Regions from separate parts of the Holdemania filiformis genome, predicted to be linked through region 2. Evidence: riboswitches for the same ligand, from Rfam matches in the RefSeq annotation. Region 2 holds a riboswitch; the other holds the start of a gene.
The links. Region 2 has a riboswitch for ZMP and ZTP ahead of DWY25_RS01610 (IMP cyclohydrolase). Riboswitches for the same ligand answer to the same signal wherever they lie in the genome.
Positions count from the first base shown of each region.

Region 1: linked by a shared signal. The riboswitch ahead of DWY25_RS09710 (phosphoribosylaminoimidazolecarboxamide formyltransferase) and the one ahead of DWY25_RS01610 (IMP cyclohydrolase) in region 2 are both predicted to bind ZMP and ZTP.

Region 1 covers NZ_QRUP01000011.1:498-4,403, forward strand. The annotation lists gene DWY25_RS09710 (phosphoribosylaminoimidazolecarboxamide formyltransferase) at 1-1,080, opposite strand, end outside; ZMP/ZTP riboswitch at 1,122-1,202, opposite strand; gene DWY25_RS09715 (TetR/AcrR family transcriptional regulator C-terminal domain-containing protein) at 1,310-1,885, opposite strand; gene DWY25_RS09720 (manganese efflux pump MntP) at 1,897-2,469, opposite strand; gene DWY25_RS09725 (Hsp20/alpha crystallin family protein) at 2,712-3,128, opposite strand; gene DWY25_RS09730 (Hsp20/alpha crystallin family protein) at 3,198-3,617, opposite strand; gene DWY25_RS09735 (YdeI/OmpD-associated family protein) at 3,750-3,906, opposite strand, start outside.
Region 2 covers NZ_QRUP01000001.1:317,178-321,083, forward strand. The annotation lists gene nth (endonuclease III) at 1-602, opposite strand, end outside; gene DWY25_RS01595 (DnaD domain protein) at 589-1,140, opposite strand; gene DWY25_RS01600 (hypothetical protein) at 1,144-1,614, opposite strand; gene DWY25_RS01605 (hypothetical protein) at 1,786-2,364, shown strand; ZMP/ZTP riboswitch at 2,433-2,513, shown strand; gene DWY25_RS01610 (IMP cyclohydrolase) at 2,544-3,257, shown strand; gene DWY25_RS01615 (YjdF family protein) at 3,371-3,787, opposite strand.

The DNA.
Region 1 (3,906 bases), on a different contig from region 2:
GGCCTCCACGATGTAGGAGACGCCGCTCTTGCGGGCCCGTTCAATATTATCGCCGAATGGGAAGAAGGCGTCAGAAGCCAGGGAGACGCCGCTGACCTGTGCCAGCCAGGCTTTCTTTTCTTCCGCTGTCAGGACTTCCGGTTTTTCCGTAAAGACTTCCTGCCAGCTGCCCTCGCGCAGCAGATCCTCCCATTCATCGGAAATATAGACGTCGATCGCGTTATCGCGGTCTGCCCGGCGAATTTTCTCTTTAAATGGCAGGTTCAGCACTTTCGGATGCTGACGCAGATACCAGATATCCGCTTTGTTGCCTGCCATCCGCGTACAATGGATGCGGGACTGCTGCCCGGCGCCGATTCCGATCGCCTGACCGTCCTTCGCATAAACGACGGAATTGGACTGAGTATATTTTGCGGTGATCATCGCGATCAACAGATCCCGCTTCGCACCCTCCGGCAATTCCTTATTTTCAGACACGATATTCTGAAGCAGGCTTTCGTCAATCTTCACATCGTTGCGCTGCTGATGGAAGCGCACGCCGTAAACTTCCTTGCTTTCCATCGGTTTCGGCGTATAGTTCGGATCCATCTGCAGAACCAGATAGGTCCCCTTGCGTTTTGCGCGTAAAATTTCAAGTGCTTTTTCGCTGTAAGACGGAGCGATTACACCGTCAGAAACTTCCTTAGATAAGAACCGGGCCGTGGCTTCATCGCATTCTTCAGACAGCGCCGCAAAATCGCCGTAGGAAGACATGCGGTCAGCGCCGCGGGCGCGAATATACGCGCTGGCAATCGGCGTCAGTTCAATTCCTTCGCAGAAGTAGATCTTCTTCATCGTTTCATCCAAAGGCAGGCCGATCGCTGCACCCGCCGGGGATACGTGCTTAAATGAAGCCGCGGCGGCCATCCCGGTGGCCTCCTTTAATTCCTTGACAAGCTGCCAGGCATTCAGAGCGTCAAGCAGGTTAATATAACCCGCCCGGCCATTTAAAACTGTAAATGGCAGATCGCCCTCTTCAATTTCGACGCTGGCTGGTTTCTGGTTGGGATTGCATCCGTATTTCAGCTGATACTCTTTCATCTTTGTTCCTCCTTTTACGAAAAAAAGCCGCACTGCTGGTCCTTCATGGCCCAGACGGTCGGCTCTGCTTAGCATTAACTTCCCTGTGGTCAATTCCACTTCCGTCAGTCGGTTAACTGTCTAAAAATTATCACGCTTCCACGCTTGTGTCAAGCCTTCTTCCATGAAGTTTTCCTCCATTTCCGTATCGCTTCTCAGAATGTGGAATTTCTTATGAAAAGCCCGGGATTCAGGCTCCATTTCCACCGCCCTGGGGCATATCGAGAAAATCAAAGATGGAGCTGGTTACGACGGAACCGTATTGTTTCAAAAAGGTTTCACTGTCCATGCCGCGGCTGCGGCACAGCCAGTGATTGACCGTATAACAAAGGCTGTTGCCGAAATAGCCCGCCAGTTCTTCCTCGCTCATTGTTCCCAGCTTCTCCGGCCGGCCATACCGGCGGAACATCTCAGTGAACAGCTGCTGAACGTTTTCTTCAAACAAATCTTCAAAGCTGTTCTGACCGGTAATGCGGAAAGCGATCTGATAAAACTCCCGATTCTCTACGAAATTATCGAGCATCGCCTTAACCGCCTGAAGGAATTGCCTTTTCTCTATATAAGGAAGCGCAGTTTCTACGGTGTCCAGATAGATGATATAGCTTAAGGCGGCGTACTTATCCTCGAAATAGTTGTAAAACGTCGCGCGGATGACGCCGGTCTTATCGCAGATTTGCTTGATTGTAATCTTTTCAAAGCTTTTCTGCAGCATGAGTTCTTTCAGGCTTTCTGCCAGAAAGCGTTTCATCATCCCCCGTTTTTCCATACTTGTCCCCCCTAGCGCAGATGCGTCAGCACCTGGAACAGAACCTTAAGGCTGATCAAAAAGAGAATAACGCTGCCGGCTGTGAAAATCGTCCGGCGATAGGCCAGTCCCAGCCGATAGCCGATCTGTTGTCCCAATTCCACACAGGCCAGTGTGACCAGCGTTGAAATCAGGCAGACCTGGAAAGCGTCCGCTTGAAGCAGCGTCATACTGGTCCCCAACAGGAACACATCGACGCTGGTGATCAATCCCAAGATCAGCACTTTCTTGTAGTTAAAACTGTCGTCATGGCGTTCTTCAATCGCTTTCTGCCGAAACGCCTGGATCAGCAGGAAGCAGCCCAGCGCAAACAGGATCAGCGCGGCGATCACTTGATTGACATGCAGCACAAGCTGACTTTTGATCAGGGAACCCGCCAGCGACCCCAACACGATCATCAGCAGGCTGGAACCCGCAAAGATCAAACTGTTGATCAACGAACGGCGATGTTCCTGAGGATTCATCATCGCGCCCCGCGCCATCATCACCACGAAGCAGTCCAGCGACAAAGCCAGGCAGGTGACCAGTATTTCGATTGTATTCACCTGATTCTCCCTCCTCTATTGTTTACAGTCCAAGTATAGCTGAAGGTGATCTGGGAAGCGATAGACAATCGTCAAATTCTGTCAATTCTTCCTTATTCTGACAGTAGAGATCCGTATTTATAATTTGTGCGAAACCCTGGCGGACCGATCCTCGTTTTTATATAAGACTTCCGCCTCAGCGTTCCTCTGCGGATCATACAAAAAATCAGCGGAACTTGAGATCCGCTGATTCAAAGACCGGGTTATTCAATCATAATGGTTTTCTTGGTTTCCACAGCCGGCGCATCCTTCTTCGGCAGAACAATTTTTAATTCGCCGTTGTCATAATGCGCTTTGATATCCTCCGGCGTTACGGCTTTGCCGACATAGAAGCTTCTGGAGCAGGAACCTTGAACCCGTTCCTGACGGATAATGTTGCCCTGATCATCCTTTTCTTCTTTCCTGGTATCACGGACGGCGGAAACGGTCAGATAGCCGTCTTCCAAATCCATTTTAATGTCTTCCTTCTTGCAGCCCGGCAGCTCGATATCCAGCAAATAACTGCCGTCCTTCTCACGGATGTCGCAGCGCATCGCCGTAACTGCGTTGCGGTGCAGCAGCGGTTCATCAAACATGTCATCAAAGAAGTCGTCAAACATCATTCTCGGTAGTAATCTCATACATCACACCTCTTTCTGTTTTCAACTTATGCGATTCTGCCTGATCTGAACTCTGATCGCTCAGAGAAGTTATTCGATCGAAATGGTTTTCTTGGTCTGCAGCGCCTGCGGATCCTTCTTCGGAACGAAGACCTTCAGTTCGCCGTTTTCATAACGGGCTTTGATATCCTCGACATTCATTTCCTCACCGATAAAGTAGGTCCGGGTGCAGCTGCCGCTGAAGCGTTCCTGGCGAACGAGCTTGCCTTGTTCGCTGCGTTCTTCATTGGAAGCTGTGCGGGCGGCCGCAATCGTCAGATAACCGTCTTCCAGTTCCATTTTGATTTCTTCCTTTTTAAATCCAGGGAGTTCAATATCCAGAAGATAGCCATCTTCTTGTTCGCGAATATCGGTTTTCATGACAGCCGGGACGTTATTCTTTCTGAAAAATGGATCCTTAAGAACCTCGTCGGCCAAGTTGTCCATCCAGGTATTTGGTACAAATCTCATCTTGAATCGCCTCTTTCTATCTGTCTTATTCCTGGCTTCATTGGGTCTTTCCCAACTTGCAATTTTAGTATATCACATTTATTAGCACTGTCAAGATATAAGTGCTAATTTTTAATGTTTAATTTCACAAGTTCACAAAGTTCGCCGTTCATAAAGCATGGCGATGATCTTGTCAATTCTGCGGATGCGTTGTTCCTCCGCGCCTTGCTCAGCATAGCGAATGATTCGTTCCCGCTGCTCTGCGTCGAGCAGCTGAAAAAAATAATAGGCGCTGCGGTTGGCCAGAAGG
Region 2 (3,906 bases):
CAGAAAGAAGTAAACGGACAATCCGGACACTGCGGGTTTTTGGCCTTGCAGAAATAGCGGCCGAAGAAAATAAACAGATGGTGCGCATGCGACCATTCCGCTTTCGGCAGCTTGCGCATCAGTTTCTTTTCCACCTCCAGCACGGTATCCTTCGGCGCGGCCAGCCCCAGCCGCTTGGAAACGCGCTCTACATGCGTATCCACCGCGATCGCCGGCATCCCGAAGCACACCGACATAATGACGTTGGCGCTTTTGCGGCCAACTCCCGGCAGACTCGTCAGTTCCTCCATCGTCTGCGGCATCACTCCGCCGAACTGCTCGACGACGCCGCGTGCCAGCCCCTGAATGCTTTTTGCTTTATTATGATATAATCCGATCCGGCGGATACAATCTTCAATGTCTTCCAGCGGTGCTTCCGCCAGTGCCTGAGGCGTCGGATATTTTTCAAACAGCCGCGGCGTAACCTTGTTGACAGACACATCGGTCGTCTGCGCGGACAGCACGACGGCGACCGCCAGTTCAAACGGGTTGCGGTGATTCAGCTCGCAATGCGCGTCGGGAAACATCGCCGTCAGCGCCGCCAGAATCTCATCCACTTTCATGATTTCTTACCTCCCGGCCATCCGGCCCGATCCAGCCTTTTCGCTGCCATTCTGATAAAATCCGCTGCATATACGCGAAATTCAGCTTCTGATACATACTCGCTTCTTTCAGCACTTTGACCAGGACTGACGAATCATACCGGCTGACCCAATCCTGCAGCGTCATCAGCTCATTGGAATTCAGCGGCCGCCCGAACTCGCCTTCAAACAAATCGAACACCGGCTGTTCCATCGCCTTCTGTGATTTCGCCGTGTCCGCGCTGTAAAGTCCGTCCAGGCTGAAGCTGACGGAGGAACGGCCCGCTTTCAATTCCAGATATTTCTTCGCGCACAAGACGCTTAACGCCTGGTCCAGCGCTTCTTTGGTCAGTCCCGTCTTCTGTTCCAACAGCGCCGGCGTGATCGCGATCTGACATGTGTTCAGATATTCGATCATCAGCACGACCAGTCCTTCCTTCTCGGAAAAACCAAACCATTCGTAATGTTCCAGGATCCATTGCAGCCGATTGATATACGGCTGTTTCCACCATGCCTTCATCCTTTACCTCTTTTCATACAACATTAATTTTTCCAGCGTTGCAGCGTCAAGCGCCAGCTCACGGTTCTGGTCCTCAACAATGATCGCCGGACGGTCCTTGACCCAGCCGAATTGAATTGCCGAAGCCGAGATTCCATTTTGTTCTCCGATCGCTAAAGCCTGCGCCGCGTCGATCTGTGCTTCTTCCATCTGCGCCTTGATGTTCAGCTGATCGTCGTACCATACGATCCATTGCCTGGACAGCGAGGTGACGCGCGATATATACGTTACCTCATTGAGCGCGTAGCGGTTGACCAGCTCGCCCGCAGGTGCACGCATCGCTTCCATTAACTGCCGATGCAACCGCAGATCCGCGCTGCGGTCCTTGATGTACGGCCCTTGAACAAAAATCGACCGGCCGATAAACCAGCTTAGAAATAAAACGAAAAGCAGCGCCGCTGACAGCAGCAGCGACCGGACCCGCTTAGAATTCATGGTCTTCACCTCTGTGGTCCTTATTATACCAAATTCAGTTCGCCGAAACAATGAACCTGACCCGTCTTTGCCGCAAAGGTAGAGATTCGCCATGCTTGTTCCAGCGGGACTGAATTTGCAAAACGGAATGAAACATGATATGATGATTGGGCATTTGAGGAGCGTGATGATGTGTTAAAGAAACTGATGATCGGATCGATGGGATTCCTTTTTCTCAGCAGTGCTACGTTGTTTTCTTACCGGGCGCTGGAACCGAAAGCCGCGACAGGCATTGAAGAGAGCTACCTGAACGCCGCCCAGCCGTCCGCCATGCTTCGTTCAGTAGAGCCGTCCGACGATGCGGCGCCTGCGGTCGCTTCAGCTCAGCCGGTCTATGAGCCGGGACTGCATAATATCTATTTCTGCCGGCCGGACAACGATGATTGCGCTTATATCAACGAATATGTCTTCAAGCCGTTAGCGCAGGAGCTGAAAACGACCGCGCTGGACGCGTTTGAATTTTATGATCTGACCAGTCTGGGTGAGAATTATCCGGCGGCCAAGCTCAAGAGCCAATGGGGCTTTGAAAGCTATCCGGCGTTTGTTTCCCTGAGCGTTGCCGATGACGGCACGCAGACCATTAACAACGTCCTCAGCTGGAACAAGGAAGATCCAATCGACGCCCAGAGCCTGAAGCTGTGGATGATCGACAACGGCATTTGGACCGGCGAAATCGAAGATCAGGGAGAATTGATCGAACAACCGGAATAAGTCCTGAAAGTTCAGGGCTTTTCTTTTTTTTCAGCGCTTGTTTTTTTTGTAAGAATAGTCTAAACTTTTGGTGGATGTGCGACTGGCGGATCAGTGGAACAACCACAGGGAGCACAATTCTGAAACAGCCGACCGCCTGGGCCGGGAGACATTCCCGTTGAATTTAGGGAGGAAACTTTATGCAAAAAATCTCACTCAAAGACGATCTTCAACAGAACACCTACCCCGGCCGGGGTATCGTGCTGGGCAAGACGCCGGACGGCCGCAAAGCGGCGGCCGCGTACTTCATCATGGGCCGCAGTGAAAACAGCCGCAACCGCATCTTCGTCACGGACGGACAGGGAATCCGCACGCAGGCTTACGATCCCTCGAAGCTGACCGATCCGTCGCTGATCATTTATGCCCCGGTGCGCGTTCTGGGCAACAAGACAATCGTCACCAACGGCGATCAGACCGATACGATCTACGCCGGCATGGACAGGCAGCTGACGTTTGAACAAGCGCTGCGCAGCCGGGAATTCGAGCCGGACGGACCGAACTTCACGCCGCGGATCTCCGGAATTCTGCATATCGAAAACGGCAAGTTCAACTATGCGCTGTCGATCTTAAAAAGCAGCGACGGCAATCCGCAGTCCTGCCACCGCTACACCTTCGCATACGAAAATCCGCTGGCGGGCGAAGGCCATTTCATCCACACCTACATGCATGACGGAGATCCGCTGCCCAGCTTTGAGGGTGAACCCAAGCGCGTGGAAATCCCGGATTCGCTCGACGCGCTGACCGCGCTGTTGTGGGATAATCTGAATCCGGACAACAAGGTTTCCCTGTTTGTCCGCATGATCGATCTGGAAAGCGGCGAAACGGAAACCCGCATCGTCAACAAGCACGCATAAGCGGCCAATTTTCCCGGCATCGCTTAAAACAAAAGCAAAAGGATGTCTGATTTCCCGGAGAGCGTCTCCGCGGATGAAATCAGGCATCCTTTTTTTGATCATTCCAGCCCGGGTTACTTTCCCCGGTGCTTCGCTTTTCGTTGCTTCTGCTTCAGCGCGAACCGATTTTCTTTTTCCTGCCCGCGTTGCTGCCGAAGCTGCGTTTGACGTTCTGTTTTCAGTTGTTCCTGCTGCAGCTTCAGCGCCTGCTGCGCCTTTGTGCCGATCCCCGTCCGGCGGATCTGCCCGCGGGCCTGGCGCTGGGCACGTTTGGGATTTTCAGCATGCGCTTTGACCGGCGCGGCGACGGCCGGGCTGAAACGCAGCGACGCATAGTTTCTTAAAACGAAGTCATAGACCTCGCCGTCTTTCGGCTCCGCCCCAAACGTTACTTTACAGACGGTCAGTGCTCCCTGCGCCTGCCGTTCAAAAATGCCGACCCAGAAAGGGTCCTCAAAAAAGACGGTCAGACAAATCGAACTTTTGTTCATAACGATTCCTCCTTCATGATAAGTTATGAACAAAGAACGGACGACCCGAAGGAGGGAAGGTTACTTCCATCTTGCGATGGGGCCGGGCTACCTACCGGCTCTGTAAGCGGGATCGCTTA